4 regions of the Mesorhizobium sp. ISC15 genome follow, and region 4 is predicted to be linked to each of the others. Evidence: riboswitches for the same ligand, from Rfam matches in the RefSeq annotation. Region 4 holds a riboswitch; each other region holds the start of a gene.
The links. A riboswitch is a leader RNA that binds a small molecule or an ion and turns the genes downstream of it on or off. The one in region 4 is predicted to bind thiamine pyrophosphate.
Positions count from the first base shown of each region.

Region 1 (4,207 bases), 5.5 Mb from region 4:
GCCTGACGCGGGTCGAGATGGGCTTCGTCGGGGAAGAGCAGTCCGCGGCGGAAGCGGCCGGCGAGGTCGGGCTCGAGCAACACGATTTCATCCTCATCGACACGCCGATGACCCGAGGTGCGGCTGGCGAACCGGTCGAGTTCGCCCGCATCGCGCGGTGCGGCCACGAGCAGCGTGCCGGCCCGTGTGACCTGGCCTGGCGTCGCCGCATCCCACCAGTCGGCGGCATCGCGTCCGAGATCGAGCACCGGCTGCTCGGCGCTTTCGCACTCGCACCACGGCGCCAGCATGCCGCCGGCGAACCACGATGCATTGCCGCCGATGCCGTGCCGGATCTCGGCGACTGTGACCGTCGCGCCTCGGATGGCGAGTTCGAAGGCCGCGGCAAGGCCGGCAACGCCTGCCCCTTTGACCAGCACCCTCATGACGGTTCCGGCGCCTCTGGCATGAGCGGTACGCCGGCCTCGTCCGCTGGCATGTAGAGATCGCCACCTTCGCGATATTTTGCCGCCATGGCCGCCATGCCCTCTTTCTGGGCCTCGGCACGGATGTCGTGGGAGATGCGCATGGAGCAGAATTTCGGCCCGCACATCGAGCAGAAATGCGCCACTTTGTGCGCTTCCTTGGGCAAGGTCTGGTCGTGGAAGGAGCGTGCTGTTTCGGGGTCGAGCGACAGGTTGAACTGGTCCTCCCAGCGGAACTCGAAGCGCGCGCGGGAAAGGGCATTGTCCCTGATTTTCGCCGCCGGATGCCCCTTCGCCAGATCGGCCGCATGGGCGGCTATCTTGTAGGTGATGACGCCTACCTTGACGTCGTTGCGGTCGGGAAGGCCGAGATGCTCCTTCGGCGTGACGTAGCAAAGCATTGCGGTGCCGAACCAGCCTATCATGGCGGCGCCGATCCCTGAGGTGATGTGGTCATAGCCAGGCGCGATATCGGTCGTCAGCGGTCCAAGCGTATAGAACGGCGCCTCTCCGCAGACGGCGAGCTGCTTGTCCATGTTCTCCTTGATCTTGTGCATCGGCACGTGGCCCGGGCCTTCGATCATCACCTGGCAGTCCTTCGCCCAGGCGACCTGCGTCAGCTCGCCGAGCGTTTCCAATTCGGCGAATTGCGCTGCGTCATTGGCGTCGGCGATCGAGCCTGGACGAAGCCCGTCGCCGAGTGAAAAGGACACATCATAGGCGCGGCAGATGTCGCAGATTTCCGCGAAATGCTCGTAGAGGAAGCTCTCCCGGTGATGGTGCAGGCACCATTTGGCCATGATCGATCCGCCGCGCGAGACGATGCCCGTGACCCGGTCTACGGTCAGCGGGATGTAGTGCAGCCGCACGCCGGCGTGGATGGTGAAATAGTCGACACCCTGTTCGGCCTGCTCGATCAGCGTGTCGCGGTAGACCTCCCAAGTCAGGTCCTCGGCAATGCCGTTGACCTTTTCGAGAGCCTGGTAGAGCGGCACCGTGCCGATCGGCACCGGCGAATTGCGCACGATCCATTCGCGGATGTTGCGGATATTGCGGCCGGTCGACAGGTCCATCACCGTGTCGGCGCCCCAGCGGATCGCCCAGACCATTTTTTCGACCTCTTCGGCCATTGACGATGTGACAGCCGAGTTACCGATGTTGGCGTTGATCTTGACCAGGAAATTTCGCCCGATGATCATCGGTTCGCTCTCTGGATGATTGATGTTGGCGGGAATGATCGCCCGCCCGCGCGCCACTTCGTCGCGGACGAATTCGGGCGTGACGAAGTCGGGGATCGCGGCGCCGAAGCTCTCACCGTCGCGCTCAAGCTTGCCGCGCACGATCTCGCGTCCAAGGTTCTCGCGGATAGCCACGGACTCCATTTCAGGCGTAATGATGCCGGCGCGCGCATAGGCAAGCTGAGTCACCGCCTTGCCGGCCTTGGCCCTGAGAGGCCGGTTGCGAATGGGGAATTCCGGCGTCAGGCGCTCGCCCGTGACGAATCCATTGTCTTCCGGCCGGACATGGCGGCCGTCATAGGCCTCGACATCGCCGCGAGCCGTGATCCATTCGTGGCGAAGCCGGGCAAGGCCCCTTTCCATGCTGGTTTCGACAGTCGGGTCTGTATAGGGGCCGGACGGATCGTAGACGGTGACGGGTGGCTCGCCGGCAGTCGGATGAACAGAGATTTCGCGCATCGGCACCCTGATCTGGGGGTGGAGGAGGCCGGGCTTGTGGATTTTCCGCGAGGCGGGCAGTGGTCCCGTCGACACGGCGGGGGTGAGGGCATTCATCTTGATGCTCCTTTGCTCATGCATTGGAGACCCAGTTCTGTGCCGGAAGGATGAAAAGACGCTTCTGTCGACCTGCCGAAACAGGACCTCGGGCATAAACTCCCGCAAAGCGCTTGCACCGTCCCTACGCCAGTATGAACTGGATCAGGTTCAACGGGTCACTGCGCCGCGAAAGCAAGCAGTATCTCAGCCCCTTGCCGGGACTCCCCTGGTGAATGCTTGGAGTTGAACGGGCCGACGCTATCTTGTCAAGCGCATTCGGGCGCCTTCGGCCGGTGGCGATGACCGGCGGCCTGTCAAAACCGGGCGGAGAGCTCGCGCATGCATCGGGGACAAGTCACGCCCCGGAGACCAGGGCTGGAATGGCCAAAGCCTCTTTCCCTTCGTGAAGGATGGAGAAACTGTATCGGCCATGTGCGTCGAGATCGACCGAGTAGCTCAGGCGGTCACGGGTGTGGTTATCCTGGTCGAAGGTGACGATTCGCGGCTTCAGCGAGGTGATTTGCACCTCGTCCAGGTAGATGGAGTTGCAGATAATGATCTGGTCGTCGGGCTGGCAGGTGCCGGCGGCTGCTCGATTCAGGATGCAGCATCGGCGGCGTTCCCGATACCAATGATATCTTGCGGGCAACTTATGCAATCACCGGCTTCGTAAAACCCGACGGCGGCGGCCGTGTCCTGGCGCTGAGGATGTGCCGCTGTTCCAGCAGAGAAATCGCGGTAGGCCGCGGAGTTTTCGCTCTGCGAGGAAGAGTTGACGAAATCGTTTAGCTTGCTTGCAGTTTGTACGACCGCCTTTGAAAGCAACTAAGCTATTGCATTGATATGTTGGTGCGGCGATCGATCGCTACATATCCGGCCGCCATTATCCGAGTATTGGTCCGCCTCATGGCAATCCCTGCGGGGTCGTCGGCGGCCGGATCGGCCGCGCCCTCCAGTCATCAAAGAGGAAGCGACCGAGAATTCCGCTGCCGAAAACTTCCCTGGCTTGGCTATGCATGCGGTAGATGAGATCGCCGCCTACCGCGGCCTGGTCGAGGAAGGCATCGACGCGAAGAATATCGCCGCCCAGTTCGGACAGTCTGGTTATCGCCATGCGTCAGCGGCTCAGACTTGCGGTCTCGAGAGCGGCCTTTGGGGGTCACCTCCTTTTTGATTCAGAGGTTGGAAGACGGCTTCTCGTTACCCAATAGAAATGGCGACTACGGAACGCGATCGCGGCCATCAGGAAACACCTGTCTTCGGCTCAACCTCGACATGGCGTCCGATCGACCGCAGATATACAGCTATCTCGTCCATGAGATGATCGCGTTAGCCGTAGATTTCAGCAATCCTACGCAGCTGTGCTCGACGGCCCTCCGTTGCGCCGGCGTCAAATCAGCATCGCCAAAGACGTATCCCAAGTTGCCAATCGCGCAAATGTTGCAGCCGGCGTCCACAACTGATTGCACGAATGCCGGAATGTCTTTTTCTTGCATGGTCTTCATGTCGAATCTCTCGTGAATGGCGTGCTTGCGCGCCCATGCTGCCTTTTCAGCGTGTCCTCTGGGCGGCGCAAGCCTTGAGCGTGTTGTGCCCGGGCAACCTCGACTATCCCGTCTGCCACGCTCTTTAGAGTCGGTGGGGTCTGGTGATCGCAGGCTGGGCCACTCAAAAGCCTGCAAGAAGAAAGTCATGGCGACCATTGCTCAAGATCGCAAGGGTGCGTGCAAGACCTTCCGTTGGCAGTCATGCACGCTCACCCAGAGATAGTCCGGCCGCGGAAATTCTCCCTTATTCGTAAGAAAGCTCATTGAGCAACTGGGCATTGAGCAACTGGGTCTCACGTCGCGGGTCTCGTGTGCTTCACAGCCGAAAATAAGGTACCGCCGTGGCAATTCTCGAAAAGTGCAGGTTACCTCGTTCAGGACACGGCGGATTGCCTTCCGACGGCACCCTTGCTGCAACGTG
Region 1 covers NZ_JAVSPX010000001.1:137,901-142,107, reverse strand. The annotation lists gene thiO (glycine oxidase ThiO) at 1-425, opposite strand, end outside; gene thiC (phosphomethylpyrimidine synthase ThiC) at 422-2,257, opposite strand; TPP riboswitch at 2,361-2,477, opposite strand; partial or broken gene RPG13_RS00705 (aspartate 1-decarboxylase) at 2,595-2,852, opposite strand; gene RPG13_RS00700 (hypothetical protein) at 3,144-3,353, opposite strand; gene RPG13_RS00695 (hypothetical protein) at 3,544-3,744, opposite strand.
Region 1: it holds a riboswitch for thiamine pyrophosphate, as region 4 does, so the genes downstream of both, thiC (phosphomethylpyrimidine synthase ThiC) here and RPG13_RS27000 (YkoF family thiamine/hydroxymethylpyrimidine-binding protein) in region 4, are expected to answer to the same signal.

Region 2 (4,207 bases), 4.9 Mb from region 4:
TCCAGTGTCGTCGCGCGCGGCCCGCCGCCCAGCGTGAGCACGATGGTGAAGGATGTGATGCACAGCATAAAGACAAGCCCGGCGACGCCCGGCAGCGCCGCCCGCAGCGTCGGCCATTCGATCAGCCGGAAGGCGGGTCTGGCGCCCATGCCGAGCTGGCTCGCCAGCCGCCACTGGTCGGCCGGCACTGTCCCCAGCGCTTCAAGGAACAGCCGCGTTGCCAGCGGCAGGTTGAAGAAGACGTGGGCGACGAGGATGCCGGACAGGCCGTATATGCCCGGCCAACCCTGACCGCCAATCGCGCTGAGCAGGCCGGCGAAATAGCCGGCACGGCCATAGAGGGCCAGAATGCCGAGCGCGGCGACGATGGCCGGCAGCGCCAGCGGCACGGCGAAGAGCTGCAGGATCAGGCCGCGGCCAAAGAACCACGGATGCCGCGACAGCGCCCGCGCAACGAGCAGCGCCGGCAGGACGGACAGCAGTGTCGACAGTAGCGCTTGCCATAAGGTGAAACGGACAACGCGGAAGAGATAGGGGTCGAAGGCCGACGCGGCGCCGGACGGGTCGCGGGCGCCTTCGACGATGAGCCCGGCGAACGCTCCACCGATCAAAAGTGCTATTGCCGCAAGCGCGAGAATGCCAGCTGTGACGCGGGAATCCGATGATGGCGCGCGTTGCACGCTAGACCACCAGATTCGAGATTCTTAGCGAGGATTGCGTTCCTTCGCGCCCCCCTCTGTCCTGCCGGACATCTCCCCCACGAGGGGGGAGATTGGCAGGTTCAGCGCTCCGCTCATTCCGGCAATGTCGGAGATTGGCGAAAGCCGGCATGATGGCCGATCTCCCCCCTCGTGGGGGAGATGTCCGGCAGGACAGAGGGGGGCGCCGTAGAGTGATCATCGTCAATCAGAAGCTACTTGCTCATCACCGCCAGCCATTCGTCGACCCAGGCCTTGCGGTTGGCGGCGACCTCTTCGGGGCTGAACAGCAAGGCCTTGGTCGGCTTGACGAGCTTGTCGAAGGCTGGGTTGAGCGGCTTGTCGGTCTTGCCGGCAGGAAACATCCAGTTGGTCTCGGGAATGACGTTCTGGAATTTCGGACCGGTCATGAAGGCCAGGAACTTTTCCGCCAGCGGGTTCCTCGCACCAGTCGTGGTGATGCCGGCAACCTCGATCTGCAGGTACTCGCCCTCCTCGAAGGACGCCGCCTGATAGCGTTCGGTGTTTTCGGCGACCATGTGATAGGCCGGCGACGTGGTGTAGGACAGCACCATCGGCGCCTCGCCCTTGGTGAACAGGCCATAGGCCTCGCTCCAGCCCGGCGTCACGGTGAGCACCTTTGCCCTGAGCTTGGCCCAGGCTTCCGGCGCCTTGTCGCCATAGACCGATCTCACCCACAACAGCAGGCCGAGACCGGGCGTCGAGGTGCGCGGATCCTGGATGACGATCTTCTCATCGGCATCGCCCTCGACCAATTCCTTCAGGCTCTTCGGCGGGGTCTTCAGCTTTTCGGTGTCGTAGACGACGGCGAAATAGCCATAGTCGAACGGCACAAAAATATCGTCGCTCCAGCCGCCCGGCACCTTGACGTCCGATACCGGGCCATGCGGCGAAAACAGGCCGGTAGCCTTGGCTTCCACCGTCAGATTGGTATCGAGGCCGAGCACGATGTCGGCCTTGGTCGCGGCCCCTTCCAATCTGACGCGATTGAGCAGCGCGACGCCGTCGGCGACCGCAACGAAATCGAGAGTGCAGCCGCATTCCGCCTCGAAGGCCTTCTTGACCGCGGGGCCTGGACCCCAGTCGGCGGTGAAGCTCTCATAGGTATAGACGGTGAGTTTCTCCTGCGCGGATGCTGGCCCGGTGCCGAGAACGGACGCGGCAAGCAGCATTGCCGAAACAAGAGAGTATGAAAACGTGCGCATCGGCGCCTCCTTCGTTCACATTGAAAGGAATTGAGGCGTCGGGCTGTCCGAAACGTCTAATCCCTCCGCCGGTACAAACCGGATCAGGTTCAGCGGGTTGGCATGGTTGCCTCTCAGCTGGTCCGCGAAGATCACGTCCAGCACCCCGTTAGAGCGTTTCGACACATAGGCCCGGCCGAAGTGCTGCGCAAGCTGAAGTTTGCAGGGCATCTGGAGCGCGGCCTTCCGTTTCGCAAGCAGGGCTGGTAAGGGCCACGCATATGAGCAAATTCACCATCCTGCTTGGCGGCGATCTTATCCGCACGCCGCTGCTCGACCGCCAGGTCGAAGGCTCCCGTGTCATCGCCGCCGACGCTGGCATCGGCCATGCCCGGACGCTGGAGCTGACGCCGGAACTCTGGGTCGGCGACTTCGATTCGGTGCCGGCGGACTTGCCGGACGATCTGGCCGCCGTGCCCCGCCAGGTGTTTCCGGCAGAAAAGGACAAGACCGACGGCGAGCTGGCTATCGCCGCTGCGCTCGAACGCGGCGCGACCGGGCTCGTGCTCGCCGGCGCGTTCGGCGGCAAGCGCACCGACCACGCCTTCCTGCACCTCGCGCTCAGCATCCGGCTGGCCGAGGCAGGCATAGAGGTGCTTTTGACCAGCGGCGCCCAGGAAGGCATCCCCTTGCTTCCCGGAAAGACCGGCTTCGACTACGCCGACAGCACGCTGTTTTCGATCCTCGGCTTCTCCGACCTTTCCGGCTTGACCGTTACCGGCGCCAAATGGCCGCTGAACCACGTCGAGGTCGCGTTCGGCTCATCGCTGACCATTTCCAACGAGGTCAAGGGCCGGCTCGAAATCGCGCTGGGCAGCGGCCGCGCGCTGTTGCTCGCCCATCCTTTTCCCCTACCTGAAAGCTGACATGGCGCCGCCACTTCTCAATCTCGACGGGATAAAGCTGACTTTTGGTGGCACGCCGCTGCTCGACGGGGCGGAACTGACAGCGTCGGCGGGCGACAAGATCGCTTTGGTCGGCCGCAACGGCTCGGGCAAGTCGACGTTGCTCAAGATCGCTGCGGGATTGATCGAGCCGCAGGACGGCGAGATGTTCCGCCAGCCTTCGGCGACAGTGCGCTACCTGCCGCAAATGCCAGACATGGATGGTTTCGCCAGCGTCCGCGCCTATGTCGAGGCGGGGCTTGGACCCGCCGATGACCCCTACCGCGCCACCTATCTGATGGAGCATCTCGGCCTGTCCGGCGAGGAACGACCGAACGACCTGTCCGGCGGCGAGGCGCGGCGCGCTGCCCTTGCCCGCGTCATGGCGCCGGAGCCCGACATTCTCCTCCTCGATGAGCCGACCAACCATCTCGACCTGTCGGTCATCGAGTGGCTGGAGGAGGAGCTTGCCCGCACCTCTTCGGCGCTGATTGTCATCTCGCACGACCGCCGCTTCCTCGAGCGCGTGTCACGCGCCACCGTCTGGCTCGACCGCGGCCAGACCCGCCGTCTCGACAAGGGTTTTGGCCATTTCGAGGAATGGCGCGACACGGTGCTGGAAGAAGAAGAGCGCGAGCAGCACAAGCTCGGCCGCCAGATCGTGCGCGAGGAGCACTGGCTGCGTTATGGCGTGACGGCGCGACGCAAGCGCAACATGCGCCGGCTCGGCGAGTTGCAGACCATGCGCCAGCGCTTTCGTGGCCATCGCGGCGCCGAGGGCGCGGCGACCATGGTGGCCAGCGACGCCGCCGAATCCGGCAAGCTGGTGATCGAGGCCAAGAACATCGAGAAGAGCTTTGGCGACCTCACCGTGGTCAAGGGCTTCTCGACCCGTATTCAGCGCGGCGACCGCGTCGGCTTGGTCGGGCCGAACGGCGCCGGCAAGACGACGCTCTTGAAGATGCTGACCGGCGAATTGAAACCGGACTCAGGCACGGTGCGGCTCGGCACCAATCTGGAGATCGCCACACTCGACCAGAAGCGCGAGGCGGTCGATCCGCAAGAGACACTGGCGCAATACCTCACCGACGGACGCGGCGAGAACCTTGTCATCAATGGCGAGCAGCGCCACGTCGTCTCCTACATGAAGGATTTCCTGTTCAAACCGGAACAGGCGCGCACGCCGGTGCGTGAGCTTTCGGGCGGCGAGCGAGCGCGGCTGTTGCTGGCCCGCGTGCTGGCACGGCCGGCAAACCTTCTGGTGCTCGACGAGCCGACCAACGATCTCGACATGGAGACGCTGGAACTGCTGCAGGAGCTGGTCGCCGGTTTTGCCGGCACCGTCATCCTGGTCAGCCAC
Region 2 covers NZ_JAVSPX010000001.1:695,657-699,863, forward strand. The annotation lists gene thiP (thiamine/thiamine pyrophosphate ABC transporter permease) at 1-680, opposite strand, end outside; gene thiB (thiamine ABC transporter substrate binding subunit) at 914-1,924, opposite strand; TPP riboswitch at 1,968-2,082, opposite strand; gene RPG13_RS03505 (thiamine diphosphokinase) at 2,185-2,829, shown strand; gene RPG13_RS03510 (ABC-F family ATP-binding cassette domain-containing protein) at 2,831-4,207, shown strand, end outside.
Region 2: it holds a riboswitch for thiamine pyrophosphate, as region 4 does, so the genes downstream of both, thiB (thiamine ABC transporter substrate binding subunit) here and RPG13_RS27000 (YkoF family thiamine/hydroxymethylpyrimidine-binding protein) in region 4, are expected to answer to the same signal.

Region 3 (4,207 bases), on a different contig from region 4:
CGATCTACGAGACCGAGCATCCGGTCGTGCGCGTCCATCCGGAAACCGGGGAGAAGTCGCTGCTGCTCGGCAATTTCGTGCAGCGCCTCGTCGGCCTTTCCAAGAGCGATTCCGCCAAGCTCCATGAGGTGTTCCAGTCCTACGTCACTGCCCCGGAAAATACCGTGCGGTGGCGCTGGCAAGTAGGCGACGTCGCTATCTGGGACAACCGTGCTACCCAGCATTATGCGGTCAACGACTATGGCGACCAGCACCGGGTTGTGCGTCGCGCTACGGTTGACGGTGACGTTCCGGTCGGCGTCGACGGTCGCCGCAGTATAACCCATGTCAAGGCAGCTAAGCCGGCGGCGAAGGCAGCCTGACCGTCTGAACAGGGTAAACTTCGTATCGCCGCGGCCATATCGCGCGGCTTAACCGCCCCACAAAGCCTTATGATTTCCGAGAAGCAAGGCGAGTTGCTGGCTCGAGGCTTGGCCCGAAATCGAGGTCCTGCAGCGTGGCGCATGGCTCGGGTCGCTGCTGCGGTACAGGTCCCTCACCGCCCCACCATCTCGCCCGCCTGCACCTCCGGATAGCGATCATTCACCGGTTTGTTCATTTATAATAGCGCACGATCATAACTGGACATTGTGGTAGCTCGTACATGCCTGAAGGCCCCGGCGCGCCGACCCAGCGCCGGGGCCTTTTTACTTCCGCAAATTCCATTCCAGCAACGCGGGCACTTCGCAGGATGTCGCAATCCCGCGCTTGCGATGATACGCCGGACAGCGAATTGCGCGAGTCAAACGAATTTGGGTTCCTCAAATATAGAATCGTCGACACCGATCCTGATGGATCCAGCCTCGACGACGAAAACAACCATCTACAAACGGAATATTCAACGTTGCCGAGAGCTCCCGGTGTGCCGTCGAACCCGACATTCGCGAGGTCAGCGGTCACCAACGATCATGGTGATCGCCAGCATCTTTCGTATTCACATGGCCGTCGGCCGGGTACTTTCCCGAGGCCATGACGTGAGTCTGGTGGGTCTTCCAAGCGCCGATTTGGCCGGGTAGGGTTTGCAAGGGGGGCGAACAACCGGATGAACGAACGGAATGATACTGGAAAAACTGCGCGCCTGTTGGGCGTTTAGCCCGACCGTCCATAGGAATGTCGCCCTGGTCGAAGGCTTTCTGAAGGGCAAGAGTTTCGCCGACCTGGCGCAGGAACATGGCCTGTCGAAATCGAGGGTGCGCCAAATCATCGACAAGGCTGATCGGCTTGTGGGCGGCGGCATCCTGACCAAGGCTGAATCGTCCAAGGCCTCGCCTCGATCCGATTTCATGGTCGACTATCCGTATGTGTGGAACCTGGCCGAGATGCACCGGCTCGGTAGCGTCACGCCGCACCATTTCTTTGCGGAGCTGGAGCGCGCCGGATCGCTGGAGCGGCTGGTTGACAAGATGAAGCGGTTGCCGTGGCGCGCACCAACGACACGTGAGCTGGCGCGCCTCGTGTGGCAAAAGGAGAGGGGCGAGAGCCCATGGCCTGCAATGAAGCGATCACGCGTTGCGATCGTGGAACCAAGCTGCCCGGTCGACCATCCAGATCGCGGTCTTCAATGCCAGCTCGCCTTGGAACCGGCCTTTCAGCAATTGGCTGAGCGGGCAGCGGAATCCGGCTGGACCGAGGACGAGATAGCCTACGCGCTCCTCGAGCTCGCCGGCTCGCGCCTCAAGAGCAACTCCGCCAATCGCGAGACTGAGAGGGCGATCGACCGGGCCAGGGCAACGAGATGAGCGGCACCTTCGAGAAGCTTCGCCTGACCCGATAGGAACGTCGCCGCGCCAATCAGTTTGGCGGTGAAGGCTGACCCCGGCCGAGTCGGGCAGGCGAGCGGCAGTGCTGAAATAAGGGCGTGAGAATCCATGGCGATCTTGCGCATGGCGAACTCCTTCAAGTGACTTGTTTTCATCAGCCTGCCAGAGGTGCCACCCGGCCTGGGTTCTTGATACGGCGGCTGTGTCAAGACGCCAGGCGCCACCTCGCGGCTAAGCCCGCAAAGCGGACCTTTTGTCGCAGTCGCAAAACCGTGTCGAAGGTTTCGGGATATTTGCGACGAAAAAGCGGTCGTTGGCCATCAGCGCCCCGGCCAAATAAGGCGTGCTTGTTATTCAAGGTTGAGATAACTTCGCAGATACCGAGGGGTGCCCCGTCAAGGGGCTGAGATACTGTTGGCCGAAGGCAGCACAGTGACCCTTTGAACCTGATCCGGATCATGCCGGCGAAGGGACGGGTCTGACGCCTCTCTCCTTTGCCGGCCTCAAACAAGTGGCCGCAATGACACCCGAAAAATCAACGACCACGGCCCGGCATTCAGCGCTCACGCCTAAACTTTCGACGTTGACCCACCTATGCGCCCTTTCGGTGCTGCCGTTGAACGTCTTTCTGCCATCACTGGCGAATATCGCGCAGGATTTCCGCGCCGATTATGCTCTCGTGAGCCTGTCGTTAGCCGGTTACGCGATAGTGGCCGTCGCATTGGAACTGATCATGGGTCCGCTATCCGATCGGTTCGGGCGTCGGCCGATCGTCATGGTCAGTCTTGCCACGTTCACGATCGGGTCGATCGGCTGCGCCTTTGCATCCGATATTTGGACCTTTCTTGCGTTCCGTTTGCTCCAGGCGGCAATCACGTCCTGCCATCCAATTTCGATGGCGATTATCAGGGATACGGCCGGCAAAGAGCAGACGGCGAGCCGGATCAGTTATGCGGCGATGATCTGGGCGCTGGCCCCGATGATCGGCCCGGCGCTTGGCGGTGTGGTGGATGAAACCTTGGGCTGGCGGGCGATTTTCTGGGGTCTTGCCCTAGCCGGCATCGTGATGTTTGCCTCGTCCAGCAATTCCACGCCTATCCGGCGCTGTTCCGCGCACCCGGTTTTTGGGCCTACGCGCTGTGCATGGGGTTCTTGGTCGGTGCGGGCTACGCGTTTCTCGCTGGCGCCCCACTTGTTGCTGCAATATTCGACGTGTCATCGGCCTCGCTTGGCTTTTACATCGGCAGCATAACAGCGGGCTTCGTGTTGGGTAGCTCCTGTCCGGACGTTACGCCGGCCGTTTCCCTCTGACCACCATGATGATAGTGGGGCGCATCGTCGCTGTGCCGGCCCTGCGATTTGTCTGGTCCTGTTTTTCGCAGATGACAGGCATGTGATTGCGCTATTCGGCCCTTGCATTCTGGTCGGCATCGGCAATGGCTTGACCATGCCGAACGCCGATGCCGGCGCGCTTTCGGTGCGGCCGAACCTGGCTGGAAGCGCGGCCGGCTTGGCAGGCGCTATGACCCTTGCGGGTGGCGCAGCCCTTTCCTCGATCACAGGGGCCGTCCTGACGGAGAGCAACGCAACCTATGCGCTGTTCTCCATCATGCTTTTTTTCGCCGGGTGCGGGCTGTTGGCGGCTGTGCTCGCGGCGCTCGTCCCAGGCGATTCTCAGTCCTATCGGACGTGATGCCGTCCTGATAAACGCGCGCTGTTTGCGCTTGAAAAAAGCAGTGCGGTGAGGAGCCCCCGTGGCGCTCGATAACGACCTTCCAGCAGCAGCAACTAAGGCAGCACAGGGTCGCGAGCGGCCACCGAAAGCTCCCATGCTAAACGACTAATTTGCAGACAGACCAGAGTTGGCTGGGGTTCTTTCAGCGAGTCCCTTTCAATTCTTCGCTGCCTTCCTCAACCAGTCGCGCATTTGTCGCGCGGGCCGTGACAGGTGCGCCGTGTCAGGGGTCAGCAGATGATACTGTTCCCGTCCTGGCAGCACCGGGCCGGGAAGCTGAACAAGACGCCCCGAGCGCAGATGCTGGCCGCAGGAGAGATGGTCGCCGATGGCAATGCCAAGGCCGCGCAGCGCCGCGTCGATGCACAGATGGGTGCGGTTGAAGAACAGGTGGTTGTCGACATCGTCCAGCATGACGCCTGCCGCTTCGCAATAGCGCCGCCACCAGTAGAGCCCGCGCTCGTGGATCAGCCTGTGCGCAGCGTAGAAGCCTGGTGAGACCGGATCTGGGCCCTTGGCGATCAATGCGGGCGAGGCGACCGGGAACGCGTTGAGATCAAGGAAGGGCTCGGAGCGAAAGCCGATCAGCGCCGCCGGTCCCCAGGTCAGCACCAGATCGACATCGCCTGGCAGGCTGCGCGGCGGGTCCGGGCGGCAGCGGAGATCAACGTTG
Region 3 covers NZ_JAVSPX010000002.1:109,501-113,707, reverse strand. The annotation lists gene RPG13_RS33395 (TauD/TfdA dioxygenase family protein) at 1-362, shown strand, start outside; gene RPG13_RS33390 (hypothetical protein) at 1,095-1,778, shown strand; TPP riboswitch at 2,173-2,289, shown strand; partial or broken gene RPG13_RS33385 (MFS transporter) at 2,320-3,492, shown strand; gene RPG13_RS33380 (LysR substrate-binding domain-containing protein) at 3,691-4,207, opposite strand, start outside.
Region 3: it holds a riboswitch for thiamine pyrophosphate, as region 4 does, so the genes downstream of both, RPG13_RS33385 (MFS transporter) here and RPG13_RS27000 (YkoF family thiamine/hydroxymethylpyrimidine-binding protein) in region 4, are expected to answer to the same signal.

Region 4 (4,207 bases):
TCTCGGCTTCGAGGATCAGGTTGTCCAGGGCCGCGTTGCGCCATCTCTCGCGCAATCGCGAGGCCAATGACGCCGGCGCCGGCCACGATGCAGTCGACATGGTCCATGATCGGGCCACCTCAGCCTTGTTGTTGTGCTGCCGGTGAGCCGTTCGACGATCACGATCCGGCGATGCGCATAGGCGGCTCCGCGCAGGTTCTCGCGTTCTGCGACCTCGAAGCTGAAATTCAGCATGTCTGCGTCCACCCGCCAGCCCTTCGGAAAGGGCTTGACACCCTTACGAGAAACAGATGCATCCAACAGCATAATGCAAGAGGCGATACGCGCCGAAACGGCGGCAGGGCCTAGTCCCGGCATGCAGGACAGGAACCATCATGGACGCACGACCGAATTCTCCCGAAGCCCGCGACATCAGCTACCACATGCACGCCTACACCAATGCCCGCAAGCATGAGGAGGCAGGGCCGCTCGTGATCGAGAAGGGCGACGGCATCTATGTCGAGGATCTGGCCGGCAACCGCTACATCGAGGCGATGGCCGGGCTTTGGAGCGTCGCGGTCGGCTTCTCGGAGAAGCGGCTGGTCGATGCGGCGGTGCGCCAGATGTCCAAGCTGCCTTATTATCACGACTTCGGCTCCAAATCGCATTCGCCGCTGATCGATCTCGCCGAGAAGCTGGTGCAGATGGCGCCGGTGCCGATGAGCAAGGCGTATTTCACCAATTCCGGCTCCGAGGCCAACGACACGGCCATGAAGATGATCTGGTACCGGTCGAATGCGCTCGGCCAGCCGGCACGCAAGAAGATCATCAGCCGCATTCGCGGCTATCACGGCGTCACCATCGCCTCGGCAAGCCTGACCGGCCTGCCCAACAATCACATTTCCTTCGACCTGCCGATCGCCAATGTGCTGCACACGTCGACACCGCACCATTGGCGCGAGGCGCTGCCAGGCGAGAGCGAAGAGCAGTTTTCGAGCCGGCTTGCCGACGACTTGGAAAAGCTGATCCTGGCCGAGGGCCCGGAAACCATCGCCGCCTTCTTCGGCGAGCCGATCATGGGCGCCGGCGGCGTCATCGTTCCCCCGGCCGGCTACTGGGAGAAGATACAGGCGGTCCTGTCGAAGTACGACATCCTGATCGTCGCCGACGAGGTCATCTGCGGTTTTGGCCGAACCGGCGAGATGTTCGGTTCGCAGACCTTCGGCATCAGGCCTGACATCATGGTGCTGTCGAAGCAGATCTCTTCCTCCTACCTGCCGATCTCGGCCCTGCTGATCAACGAGAAAATGTTCGAGCCGATTGCCGACGAAAGCAATCGGATCGGCACCTTCGGTCATGGCTTCACCGGCGGCGGCCATCCCGTCGCGGCGGCGGTCGCGCTCGAGAACCTGAAGCTGATCGAGGAGCGCGACCTTGTCGGCAATGCGCGCACGGTCGGCGCGCATATGCAGAAACGGCTGCGCAACCTCGCTTCGCACCCGCTTGTCGGCGAGGTGCGTGGCGTCGGCCTGATCGCGGCGGTCGAACTGGTCGGCGATAAGGTGACCAAGACGCCGTGGGAGACGGCCGGCGCGCTGGGCGGGCTTGTCAACGGCTTCATGCAGCAGAACGGCGTCATCTCGCGCAACATGGGCGACGCGCTGGCCTTCTGCCCGCCGCTGATCATCGCAGAGCCCCAGGTCGATCAGATGATCGACGCGTTTGAAAGATCGCTCGAAGCCGCGGTCAAGCAGGTCGGATCACAGAGCTGATCAGGTCGTCCAAAGCCAGAGCTGAATGGGCCTTGGTGATTGGCGAAGCCGAAGCGGTATCCAATCTCCCCCCTTGCGGGGGAGATGTCCGGTAGGACAGAGGGGGTGTGAAGGATCGCCAACTTTCGACTTCAGCCTTGCCAACCCGAATCAGCTTGAGGGCGCGGCTGCGATCGATTGACAGGTCGGAGGGAAGCACCCCCTCTGCCTGCCGGCATCTCCCCCGCAAGGGGGGAGATCGGCAGCTTCGGCGGCGCCGCCAAGCTCGGTAATTGGTCTGAAGCGATTGCTGGGAACGATTGCCCTGGGCCACACTTGAACATCCGTTGCGCGGGTGCTACGTCGCCCATATCGACAGGGGCGCTCCGTATTGCCGGGGCTGAGATGGTGGGTGCAAGCCTTCGGTCCCTCAAGCTGATCTGGGTAATGCCAGCGGAGCGAGGCGACCATGTTTTCAGGTGCACAGATTTCCCTGTATCCGATGTGCGACGATTTCGTCGGCGTCATCCTTGGGGCGCTTTCGGCGCTCGATCCGTATCGACCGAATTTCCGCATCGAGACCGACGACATCTCGACGCTGATCGTCGGCCCGCCGGAACAGCTTTTCCCGGCCATGCGCGACCTCTTCGCATCGGCGGCGGCGAGTGGCTTGCATTGCGTGTTGTCGGCGACGGTGTCGCGCGGCTGTCCGGGCGAGCCTGACGATCCGATCTGCACACCGATTTCCGGCAGCAGCCACGAGCTGTCCCTGGCCGAGCGCATCGGCGCGGCGCGGGCGCATGTCGATGGTGCGAAAAAACTCGGACAAGAGGTCGCCGCGCAGTTCTCGCTCTATCCGCTCGGCGAGGGCCATCACATGGATGAGATCTACGGCTGCATCGACTTCCTCAAGATTTCGGGCGTCTTCGACAGGTCGAAGAATTTCTGCACGAAGCTGAGAGGCGATGCCGGACCGGTGTTCGCGACGCTGTCGGAAGCCTTCCTTCGTTTCGGCGCGCCGCAAGGCCATGTCGCGCTCGATCTCACCGTGTCGGCGAACAGCCCGAGTCCTTGTTAGTGTTGGCTATCAACGGGTCGCTGCGAGATCCGAAATGGCGTCTGGAACGACCACCAGCTTGCCGACGAAATCCTTGGCGATGAAATCCGCTTGGGCGCGGTGGAAATCGGAGAGCCTGTAGACGCCGCCGACCAGCGGCCGGATCTTCTTGTCTTCGATGTAGCGAACAATACGGCGGAAGTCGTGCCGCGTGCCCTGGCTCGAGCCGTGCAACTGCAACTGCTTGAGATACATGGTGCGCAGATCGAGCTGCACGACCGGGCCGGCAATTGCGCCGGCTGTGGTGTAGCGGCCTTCGGGCCTGAGGATGCGCAGCAGATCGTTGAAGATCGCGCCGCCGACCAGATCGGCAACCACGTCGATCGGCTGGCCGCCGGTTGCCTCATTTACCGCAGCCGGCAGGTCGGCCACACCCCGGGTGATCACCGCCTCGGCGCCGATGTCGAGCACGGCCTGTTCCTTGCCCTTGCCGACGACTGCATAGGGGACGGCGCCGCGCGCCCGCGCCAGCTGCACGATGCCGGAGCCGACGCCGCCCGACGCGCCGGTGACCAGCACGCGCTCGCCGGCCTTCAATGCGGCACGTTCCAGCATCTGCTCGCCGGTGAGATAGGCGCAACAGAAGGTGGCGAGTTCGACATCGGTCAACTCGGTGTCGACGACATGGGCGTTCTCGGCCGGCACGGTCTGATACTCGGCATAGCCGCCGTCGCGGCCGTGGCCCATATAGTCGATGTCGGCGAGTGAATCGTCGTCGCGGTTGTAGATGGAGAAGTCGACCATCACCCGCTCGCCGATACGGTTCGGCGAGACACCATCGCCGACTGAGACGATGTGGCCGACCGTGTCGGTGCCCTGGATGCGCGGGAAGGTCAGCGTGTTGCCCTGACGCCGCCAGGTCGATACGGCGGCAGCATCTTCCTCCGTGCCATAGGCGCCCTGTCGCACCCAGACATCGGTGTTGTTCATGCCGCAAGCGGTGACCTTGATCAGCACTTCGTCAGGGGCGGGCGACGGCACTTTCACGTCGGTGCGGTAGACGAGCTTTTCCGGTCCGCCGTGACCAGTCAGCTGCACGGCGGCCATGGTGGCGGGGAGGGTTTTGGTCATGGCGTTCATGTCAGTTTTCAGATGTTGGCAAACACGCTCTTCACCGCATCCGCCGTCTTCGACACGACGATGTCGGCCTCTTCGCGCGTCAGGCAGAGCGGCGGCGCGAAGCCGAGAATGTCGCCTTGCGGCATGGCGCGGCCGATGACGCCGCTTGCCGCAAGGGCGGTCGCGACCTGCGGCCCGATCTTCTGCGAGGCGTCGAAGAACACGCGGTCGTCCCGGTCGGCGACGAACTCGATTGCCGCCAGCATGCCGTCGCCGCGCACCTCACCGACATGTTTGTGGC
Region 4 covers NZ_JAVSPX010000001.1:5,592,700-5,596,906, reverse strand. The annotation lists gene RPG13_RS27010 (NAD(P)/FAD-dependent oxidoreductase) at 1-100, opposite strand, end outside; gene RPG13_RS27005 (aspartate aminotransferase family protein) at 375-1,751, shown strand; TPP riboswitch at 2,098-2,209, shown strand; gene RPG13_RS27000 (YkoF family thiamine/hydroxymethylpyrimidine-binding protein) at 2,200-2,808, shown strand; gene RPG13_RS26995 (alcohol dehydrogenase family protein) at 2,818-3,927, opposite strand; gene RPG13_RS26990 (aspartate aminotransferase family protein) at 3,936-4,207, opposite strand, start outside.